DNA from 4 places in the Aureimonas sp. AU20 genome. Region 2 is predicted to be linked to each of the others. Evidence: predicted binding sites of a transcription regulator. Region 2 holds the regulator's gene; each other region holds the start of a gene.
What was found. The regulator PhoB, encoded in region 2, activates phosphate uptake and scavenging genes when phosphate is short. The targets are predictions, from matches to a motif close to TGTCATNNANCTGTCAT.
Positions count from the first base shown of each region.

Region 1: the regulator PhoB is predicted to act here: its motif matches at 891-907, upstream of M673_RS03020 (DUF2794 domain-containing protein).
Region 3: the regulator PhoB is predicted to act here: its motif matches at 1,175-1,191, upstream of M673_RS10045 (UDP-2,3-diacylglucosamine diphosphatase).
Region 4: the regulator PhoB is predicted to act here: its motif matches at 1,298-1,314, upstream of M673_RS06570 (1-acyl-sn-glycerol-3-phosphate acyltransferase).

Region 1 is NZ_CP006367.1:669,129-671,325, reverse strand. Features, by position in the region: gene M673_RS03025 (DUF1223 domain-containing protein) at 1-706, shown strand, start outside; gene M673_RS03020 (DUF2794 domain-containing protein) at 981-1,319, shown strand; gene M673_RS03015 (bifunctional diguanylate cyclase/phosphodiesterase) at 1,567-2,197, shown strand, end outside.
Region 2 is NZ_CP006367.1:3,412,278-3,414,474, reverse strand. Features, by position in the region: gene pstB (phosphate ABC transporter ATP-binding protein PstB) at 1-41, shown strand, start outside; gene phoU (phosphate signaling complex protein PhoU) at 112-834, shown strand; gene phoB (phosphate regulon transcriptional regulator PhoB) at 840-1,571, shown strand; gene M673_RS15555 (DUF3297 family protein) at 1,654-1,911, opposite strand.
Region 3 is NZ_CP006367.1:2,275,164-2,277,360, forward strand. Features, by position in the region: gene M673_RS10040 (NADP-dependent malic enzyme) at 1-956, opposite strand, end outside; gene M673_RS10045 (UDP-2,3-diacylglucosamine diphosphatase) at 1,242-2,075, shown strand; gene M673_RS10050 (MFS transporter) at 2,149-2,197, shown strand, end outside.
Region 4 is NZ_CP006367.1:1,495,713-1,497,909, reverse strand. Features, by position in the region: gene M673_RS06575 (LysR family transcriptional regulator) at 1-920, shown strand, start outside; gene M673_RS06570 (1-acyl-sn-glycerol-3-phosphate acyltransferase) at 1,369-2,197, shown strand, end outside.

The DNA.
Region 1 (2,197 bases), 1.0 Mb from region 2:
AAGCGGCGCCGAGGCGACGAGCCGGACGGTGCGCGGCATCGTGGAGCTCTTCACCAGCCAGGGCTGCGCCGAATGCCCCAAGGCCGACGCGGTTCTGGCGCGCCTTGCCGCGCGGCCGGACTACGTGGCGCTGGCCTATCACGTCGACTATTGGGACTATATCGGCTGGGAGGACCCGCTCGGCTCGCGCCGCAACGCCGAGCGGCAGAAGGGATACAGCAAGGCGATGCGGCTGGGCGGGCTTTCGACGCCCCAGGCCATCGTCAACGGACAGGCCGCGCTCGGCGGCGCGGACGAGGCGGCGATCGAGCGCGCCGTCGGCGCCGCGCCCTTGCCCGGCGCCGACGGCCAGCCCACCATCGAGATGCGCCTGTCCGGCGACACGCTGAGCCTTCGCGTCGCCGCCGGTCCGCAACCGGAAGGCGCCCGCCCCCCGGCGCTGATCCTTGCGACCTATGCCAAGACCACCAGCACGCAGGTCGCGCGCGGCGAGAACCAGGGCCGCCAGCTTCTCAACACCCATGCCGTGCGCGACTGGCGCGCGGTCGGGGTGATCGGCCCGGACGGGCGCCTGTCGGTGGACATGCCGCTTGGACTCCTGGCCGATCCCGACGCCGAGGCGGGCGGCTGCGTGGCGTTGATCCAGGCCATGGATAAGGACGACCGGCCGGGCCGCATCCTAGCGGCGGCGGCGCTGCGCTTCTGACGTTTCTTCGAGCGACTCTCCAATTGGAAAACATCCCTTTTCACAAGAAGATAGCGCCAGCTTCCTAGACCCGGGGCCTGAATCGCCCTCGGACGCGGCTGCGCACAAGCCACGCCCGGCGCGCCGCAAGCCTTGCCCCGGCATGGCGGTCCCGTTGCAACGCCCTTCGCCCGGTCCCATTTCCATGACAGGATGATGAAGCGCCGCGCCTCCCCCGCGCCGCGCCTCGGAGGGACAGCGATTGACCGAACCTGCAGCCGAACGCTCCGCCTCGCTGATCAATCTGGCGGAGGTGCGCAGCGCCAACAGCCTGCCGATCGTCAGCTTCGACCGCCACGAACTGGGAGAGATCCTTCGCATCTACGGGCGCATGGTGGCGGCCGGGGAATGGCGGGACTATGCGATCGACACGCTGCGCGATCGCGCCGTGTTCTCGATCTTCCGCCGCGCCTCGGAAATGCCGCTCTTCCGCATCGAGAAGGACCCCAAGCTCGCGCGGCGCCAGGGCGCCTACAGCGTGCATGCCGCCGGCGGCCTCGTCATGAAGCGCGGCCACGAGCTGTCGCAGGTGCTGCGCGTCTTCGATAAGGCGTTGAAGCTCACGGAAAGCTGAAGACACGTCTCGTCGGCGGGCCGGTTCGGCCAGGATGGTCGCGCGCCGGCCCGGCCGGGGAGCGGCGCGATGTCGCTGGCCATGCCGGCCAATGGTCCGGGAGCCCGAACCCGCAGTGAAATCGGGGTTTCGGCGGCGCGCCTGTCATCCCGGCCCACAAGGCCGGCTCTCCCGAGGGTGAGATTCAACGCTTCTTCACCATCCGGATTGAGGCTGTGGATACCGTTGGTCCCCTATGGCTTTCGGTATGGCAGCCTTCACCCTTCTCGCATCGCAGCATTCCCTCGGATTCGTCCTGACGGCCGCCGCCATCTGCGTGGTGGCGGGTTGGCTTCTGGCGGTGCTTCTGGATGCGGCCGAGGCGGGCGAAGGTGCGGTTCGCCGCCGCTGGCAATGGGCCGTGGCGACCGTGGCCGGGCTCGGCGTCTGGACCACGCATTTCATCGCCATGCTCGGCTACCGCGCCGATCTGCTGCTCAGCTACAACGGGTCGGAAACGGCCCTGTCGGCGCTCATTTCGGTTCTCGCCGTGGGCGTGCCGCTGGCGCTTTCGGTCTCCTTTTCGTCGCTCCGCGCGCGGGTTCTCCTCGGCGCGCTCGGGGGCTTGGGCATCGGCGCCATGCACTATGCCGGCATGTCCGCGATCGAAGGCTGCTCGCAGGCGATCGCGGGACCCGTGGTGGTGCTCGCCTACGGCATGGGCGGCCTGTGCCTTGCGACGGCTCGCGGCCTGCCCCGCGCGATGCGTCATCCCGCCCTGGTCTGCCTTCTCGTCACACTCGGGGTCTGCGGCGCGCATTTCATCTCGATCGCCGGCGTCTCGCTCATGCCTCATGGCGACCGGCTGGCGATCGCGGGCGAGAACGTCACGCTCAGCA
Region 2 (2,197 bases):
ACAAGCGCACGCAGGACTACATCACCGGCCGCTTCGGCTGACCTCGCTCCCGGCTCCCGCAGCCTTATCGGGCCGGGAGTCGTTCTCCGCGAAACAGGGAGAGTTCGTTTCATGGAACATCACATCGTCTCGTCCTACGACGACGAACTGAAATTCATCCTTCGTCGCATTTCCGAAATGGGCGGCCAGGCCGAGCGCATGGTCGAGCAGGCGGTCTCCGCCCTGATCCGCTCCGATTGGGGTCTGGCGCAGTCCGTCGTTGCCGACGACATCCTTCTCGACACGCTGCAGCGCGAAGTGGACGAACGCGCGGTCCTCACGATCGGCAAGCGCCAGCCGATGGCGCACGACCTGCGCGAGATCGTCGGCGCCATCCGCATCTCCAACGATCTCGAGCGCATCGGCGATCTCGGCAAGAACATCGCCAAGCGCGTGATCGCGGTGACCGACCACAAGCAGCCGGTGCAGCTGGTGCGCGGCATCGAGCACATGTCGGAACTGGCGCTGGGCCAGCTGAAGAACGTGCTCGACGTCTATGCCACGCGCGACGACGTGCGGGCACTGGAAATCCGCGCCCAGGACGCCGAGATCGACGCGCTCTACACCTCGCTCTTCCGCGAACTCCTGACCTACATGATGGAAGATCCGCGCAACATCACGGCCTGCACGCATCTTCTCTTCTCGGCCAAGAACATCGAGCGCATCGGCGACCACGCGACCAACATCGCCGAGACGGTCTACTACATCAAGACCGGCAAACAGATGGAGGTCGAGCGGCCCAAGAGCGACTCGACGCCCTCGATCGCCTCGCCCTCTTCCGGCCTGAACGGGTAAGTCGCATGGGCGCCCGGATCACCGTCGTCGAGGACGAGGAGGCGCTGGGCGTCCTCCTTCGCTACAATCTTGAGGCCGAGGGTTACGACGTCGACGTGATCGCGCGTGGCGACGAGGCCGACCTGCGGCTGAAAGAGGGCGTGCCCGACCTTCTTCTGCTGGACTGGATGCTGCCCGGCCTGTCCGGCGTCGAGCTTTGCCGGCGCCTGCGCACGCGGCCCGAGACCGAACGCCTGCCGATCATCATGCTGACGGCGCGCGGCGAGGAAAGCGAGCGGGTGCGCGGCCTTTCGGTCGGGGCGGACGACTATGTCGTGAAGCCCTTCTCGACTCCCGAGCTCATGGCCCGCGTGCGCGCCATGCTGCGTCGGGTGAAGCCCGAGCGCATCTCCAGCCAGCTCGTGGCGGGCGATCTCGACCTCGACCGCGAGACGCATCGCGTGCGCCGCGCCGGCCGCGAGGTCAAGCTCGGACCCACCGAGTTCCGCCTCCTGGAGTTCCTCATGCAGTCGCCCGGCCGCGTCTTCTCGCGCGAGCAACTGTTGGACGGCGTCTGGGGTCGCGACATCTATGTCGACGAGCGCACCGTGGACGTCCATGTCGGGCGTCTGCGCAAGGCCATCAACCGGGGCCGCCAGCGCGACCCGATCCGCACCGTGCGCGGGGCGGGCTATTCGCTGGACGAGAACTTCACCGCCGCCGCGCGGCCCGTGCAGCAACGGGCCGAGGCGAGCTGAGGCTCAGCCGTCCTTCCAAAACGAAAACGCCGCGAGAGCCAAACGGCTGCTCGCGGCGTTTTCGTTTGGCGGACGAGGGCGATCAGCCCTCGGCGCTCTCGTCCTTCAGATAGGGCTCGACCGTGCCCTTCAGCTTCATCAAGAGCGGCTTGCCCTGGCGGTCCTTGGCCTTGCCGGCGGCCACGCGCACCCAGCCTTCGCTGACGCAATATTCCTCGACATTGGTCTTCTCGTTACCGTTGAAGCGGATGCCGATGCCGCGCGCCAGCAGCGCCTCGTCATGGAACGGGCTGTCCGGGTCGATCGCCAGACGGTCGGGAAGGGCGGGGGTATCGGTCATGTCATAGCCTTTTCGAAAGGGGCCTCGCGCGCCGGCCGGACCGGCGCCCAGATCAGAAAGCGTCTTCCGCTCGCATGGCCTGCCTCATAACGCAGGACAGGCGCGAGCGGGAGACGCTTTCTGGCAGGAAGGCCGGGGGAGCGGCCGGCGCAAAGAAAAGCCCGGCGCGAAGGCCGGGCTCTAAACCGCGATGGATGGAAAGCGCCTGAAGCATTCCGGCTTGCCGGAACGCTGCAAGGTCCACGATTTCGTCTCATGTCTCGGAAAAGCGTTTCCGCCTTGCCGG
Region 3 (2,197 bases), 1.1 Mb from region 2:
CCGGTGCAGATGATGGCGTCCGGACGCACCTCGCGGGCGAGGTCGGGCATGATCTCCGGCGTCGGATTGGCGAGCGCCATGATCAGCGGGCGATCGGCCATCTTCTTGAGGAGTTCGGGCTTCAACACGCCGGCGGCGGAAAGGCCGAGGAAGATGTCGGCGCCCTCGATCACGTCGGCCAGCGAGCGGGCCTCGGTCTCCTGCGCATAGACCGCCATCCAGCGGTCCATCCGGCCTTCGCGGCCCTTGTAGACCACGCCGTCCTTGTCGGTGCAGAAGATGTTCTCGACCTTCGCGCCGAGCGAGACGAGGAGGTTGAGGCAGGCGATGGCGGCCGCTCCCGCACCCGAGGTGACGATTTTCACGTCCTCGATGCGCTTGTCGCCGAGCAGCAGCGCGTTGCGCACCGCCGCCGAGACGATGATGGCCGTGCCGTGCTGGTCGTCATGGAAGACCGGGATGCCCATGCGGGCCCGCAGCCGTTCCTCGACCTCGAAACACTCCGGCGCCTTGATGTCTTCGAGGTTGATGCCGCCAAAGGTCGGCTCCAGCGCGGCCACGACATCGACGATCCGGTCGATCTCCTGCGCGTCGATCTCGATGTCGAAAACGTCAATATCGGCGAACTTCTTGAACAGGACGGCCTTGCCTTCCATCACCGGCTTGGAGGCGAGGGGGCCGATATTGCCAAGTCCCAGAACCGCCGTTCCGTTGGAGACGACGGCGACGAGATTGGCCCGGCTGGTGTAGTCGGCGGCGAGATTGGGATCTTCGGCGATGGCAAGGCAGGGAGCGGCGACGCCGGGGGAATAGGCGAGCGCCAAATCGCGCTGGTTGCCGAGGGGCTTGGTCGCCTGGATCGCGAGCTTACCGGGCTTGGGATGGCGGTGATAGAAGAGCGCCTGTTCGTTGAGGTCCGCGGCGGCGGCCTGCCGCTTGGTTTCTTCGGCGCTCATGCTCTCTCCAATCCTCAGGGGCGTTTCCGGCCGGGGCGAGGACCTGGCGGGCGACGCGATCAAAACCAGGACGCTCGCGGGTTTCCGGTCGACCCGGGGCCGCCGAAACGGCGCGAGAGGCGGGCCGGCGGGTGGGCTCGACCCAAGCGTTCGTCCTTTGGAATGCCTGTAGGACAAATGCGGCGCGGAGAGCAATCGCCAAGGCGCACGCCGCGCGGCGTCATACGGCTGCAACAGGGTTAAGGCACATTAAGCCGTATACGGTCGAAGCGACGGACGGCACCCATGGAACAGTGGACGAACACGCGGCATGTGCGGACCTTGTTCCTGTCCGACATCCATCTCGGCTCGCGCGCCGCGCAGGCCGATCTCCTGATCGATTTCCTGCGCTGCCACGACGCCGAGAAGATCTATCTCGTCGGCGACATCGTGGACGGGTGGCGCCTGAAACGCTCCTGGCACTGGCCCCAGTCGCACAACGACGTCGTCCAGAAGCTCCTGCGCAAGGCGCGCAAGGGCACCGAAATTATCTATGTGCCGGGCAATCACGACGATTTCCTGCGCGATTTCGTCGGTTCGCATTTCGGCGGCATCGAGGTTCGTCTGAACGACGTCCACGTCACCGCCAACGGCAAGCGCCTCCTAGTGATGCATGGCGACGAGTTCGACGTCGTGGTGCGCCATGCCAAGCTTATAGCCCATCTCGGTGACTGGGCCTACGACATGGCGATCGCCATCAACGTCGCCTTGAACTGGACCCGCCGTCGCCTCGGCTTCGGATACTGGTCCTTCTCCTCCTGGGCCAAGGGCCGCGTGAAGCGCGCCGTCAACTTCATCGGCGCTTTCGAGGAGGCCCTGTCCGGCGAGGCCAAGCGGCAGGATTGCGAAGGCGTGATCTGCGGCCATATCCACCACCCCAAGATCGGCGACATGGGCGACATGCTCTATGTCAACACGGGCGACTGGGTGGAAAGCTGCTCGGCCATCGTCGAGCGTCACGACGGCACGCTCGAACTCGTCCATTGGACGGCGGTCGAGAAGGTCGATCCCGCGACCGACCCGCGCGTCGGCCTGCGCTTCCTCAAAGGGCGCGAGCGCCTGCCCGAGGCGGCGGAATAGTCCGCCAGGGCCGTTTGCCCGCGCGGAAGCGGTTTGGTAGGGAGGGGCGGTTCAAGCCCCGAAAGCGCCCGCCATGCCCTCGCTCCCGCCGGCCTCTCCCGAATCGAGACGGGCCTTCGACC
Region 4 (2,197 bases), 1.8 Mb from region 2:
ATCGGCTGACGGGACTTCAGGTCTTCGCCAAGGTCGCGTCGCTCGGCAGCCTGTCGGGCGCGGCACGCGCGCTCGGGATGTCGCAAACCATGGCGACCAAGCACATGGCCGCCATGGAGGACCGACTGGGCCTCAAGCTCCTCCATCGCACGACGCGCAAGGTGACGCTCACCGAGCCCGGCCGGCATTATCTCGACACGGTCGAGCGGCTGCTCGGCGAGCTTGGCGAGGCGGAGGCGAGCCTTGCGGCCGAGCGGCTGGAGGTGACGGGCACGTTGCGCCTCGCCGCCCCCGTTTCTTTCGGCGTGCGGGAGATCGCGCCGATCCTTGCCGATTTCTCGCGCCTTCATCCCGCGCTCACCGTCGATCTCGGCCTCAACGACCGCGTGGTGGATCTGGTGGAGGAAGGCTGGGACGCCGCGATCCGCATCGGCCGCCTGCAAGCGCCAGCCTTGATCGCCCGTCGGCTGGCGCCCTGCCGCCTCCTCGTCGCGGCCGCGCCGTCCTACCTCACGGCCCGCGGCACGCCGCGCCGGGTCGCCGATCTCGGCCGTCACGAGTGCCTGGGCTATACGCTGTCTCCCGCGCTCGGCGCCCATCGCTGGCAGTTCGGGCGGGACGGATCGGTGGAGGTGGCCGTGTCCGGTTCCCTTCGCGCCAACAATGGCGACGCGCTGGTGGCCGCGGCGCTGGCCGGCCAGGGCATCGTCTACGAGCCGAGCTTTCTCCTGGGCGACGACATCCGGGCCGGCCGCCTCGTGCCGCTCGCGCTCGACCATCCGCCGCTGGAAATGCCGGGCGTCCATGCCGTCCACGCCATGGACCGCCGCCCGCCGGCCAAGGTGCGCGCGCTGATCGACTTTCTCGCCGCGCGCTTCGGCCCGAACCCGCCCTGGGACCGGGACTTGCCTTTCGACTGACGGCGGGCGGCCTTTTGCTAGAGCGAATGACATGCCGGACTCGCGCTCGGCGTCGAAGCCTGTGCGCTTGCCTTAGCGCGGTGGAGCTTGCCAGCTCTGCCTTCAGGCGCCGGGGCCGACGATCGCCGAGGCTTACGATCTCTGCGGTCGCAAACACGCTGCAAAGGTGATGGTCTTATCTCTCGCCCCCTTTTGAAGGCCACAGCGCCCGACATCGCGGCTCATGCCGCACATCAGATGCGCGAGGGCGACCCGAGAGCGTTCGCTTGCGTTTGGAAAATGTTCAGCGCCAGCGCTCCGCGCATTGATCCACCGGTCTGCCGGTCCGCGCCTCGTCGAAGCGGGCAAGGGTCTCTAGGGCGCACGCGGACCGAGCCTGTCATCCAACCGTCAGGGCACGGCCTTAGACTCCGTGGAACCTACACTTCCCACCATCCCGCCCGTGCCAATGCTGTTTCCCGAGTTGAGTTATGCCCGCCCGCACGATCCCCTCCTGCGGCGCGTGGTGATCCGGTCGATGGAGCGGGCGGCGGGGCGGGGCAAGCTTGCCCGGCTCTACGCGCTCTGGCGCGAAGGGGCGCGGCTTCGGCCCATGGCCCGCTTCCAGTCCATGCTCTCGGTGATGCGCATCCGGCTCGACATCGCCGGCGCGTGGCCGCCGGCCATCGCGCCCGGCGAGCCGCTGGTGATCGTCGCCAACCATCCGTTCGGCATCGGAGACGGCGTGGCGCTCCTGGCGCTGGCCGAGCAACTCGGCCGGCCCTTCCGCATCCTCGTCAGCAACGACCTGATGCGGATCGAGGAAATGGCGGTCTGCGGCCTGCCCGTCTCGTTCGAGGACACGCGCGAAGCACAGGCGCTCAATCTCCAGACACGGCGCGAGGCGATGCGGCTCCTGCGCGAGGGCGTCACCATCCTTGTCTTCCCCGCCGGGGGCGTCGCGACCGCCGCCAGGGTCTTCGGCCGCGCCGAGGACCTGCCCTGGAAGCAGTTCACCGCCCGGCTGGTGCGCATGGGCGGCGCGACGGTCCTGCCCGTCCATGTCCACGGGCAGAACGGGCCGCTGTTCCATCTGGTCAGTAAGTGGTCGCAGACCCTGCGCTACGGCCTGCTCATCGGCGCCTTCCGTCGCCTCTACGGGCGCACGATCCGGCTGACCGTCGGCGAGCCGATTCGCGCGCGGGATCAGGTCGAGGGACGCGCCCTTACCGACACGCTCCGCCGCTCCGTCTTTCGCCTGGCGCCACGGCCAGAACCCCGGCGCACCTCGCTGCGCG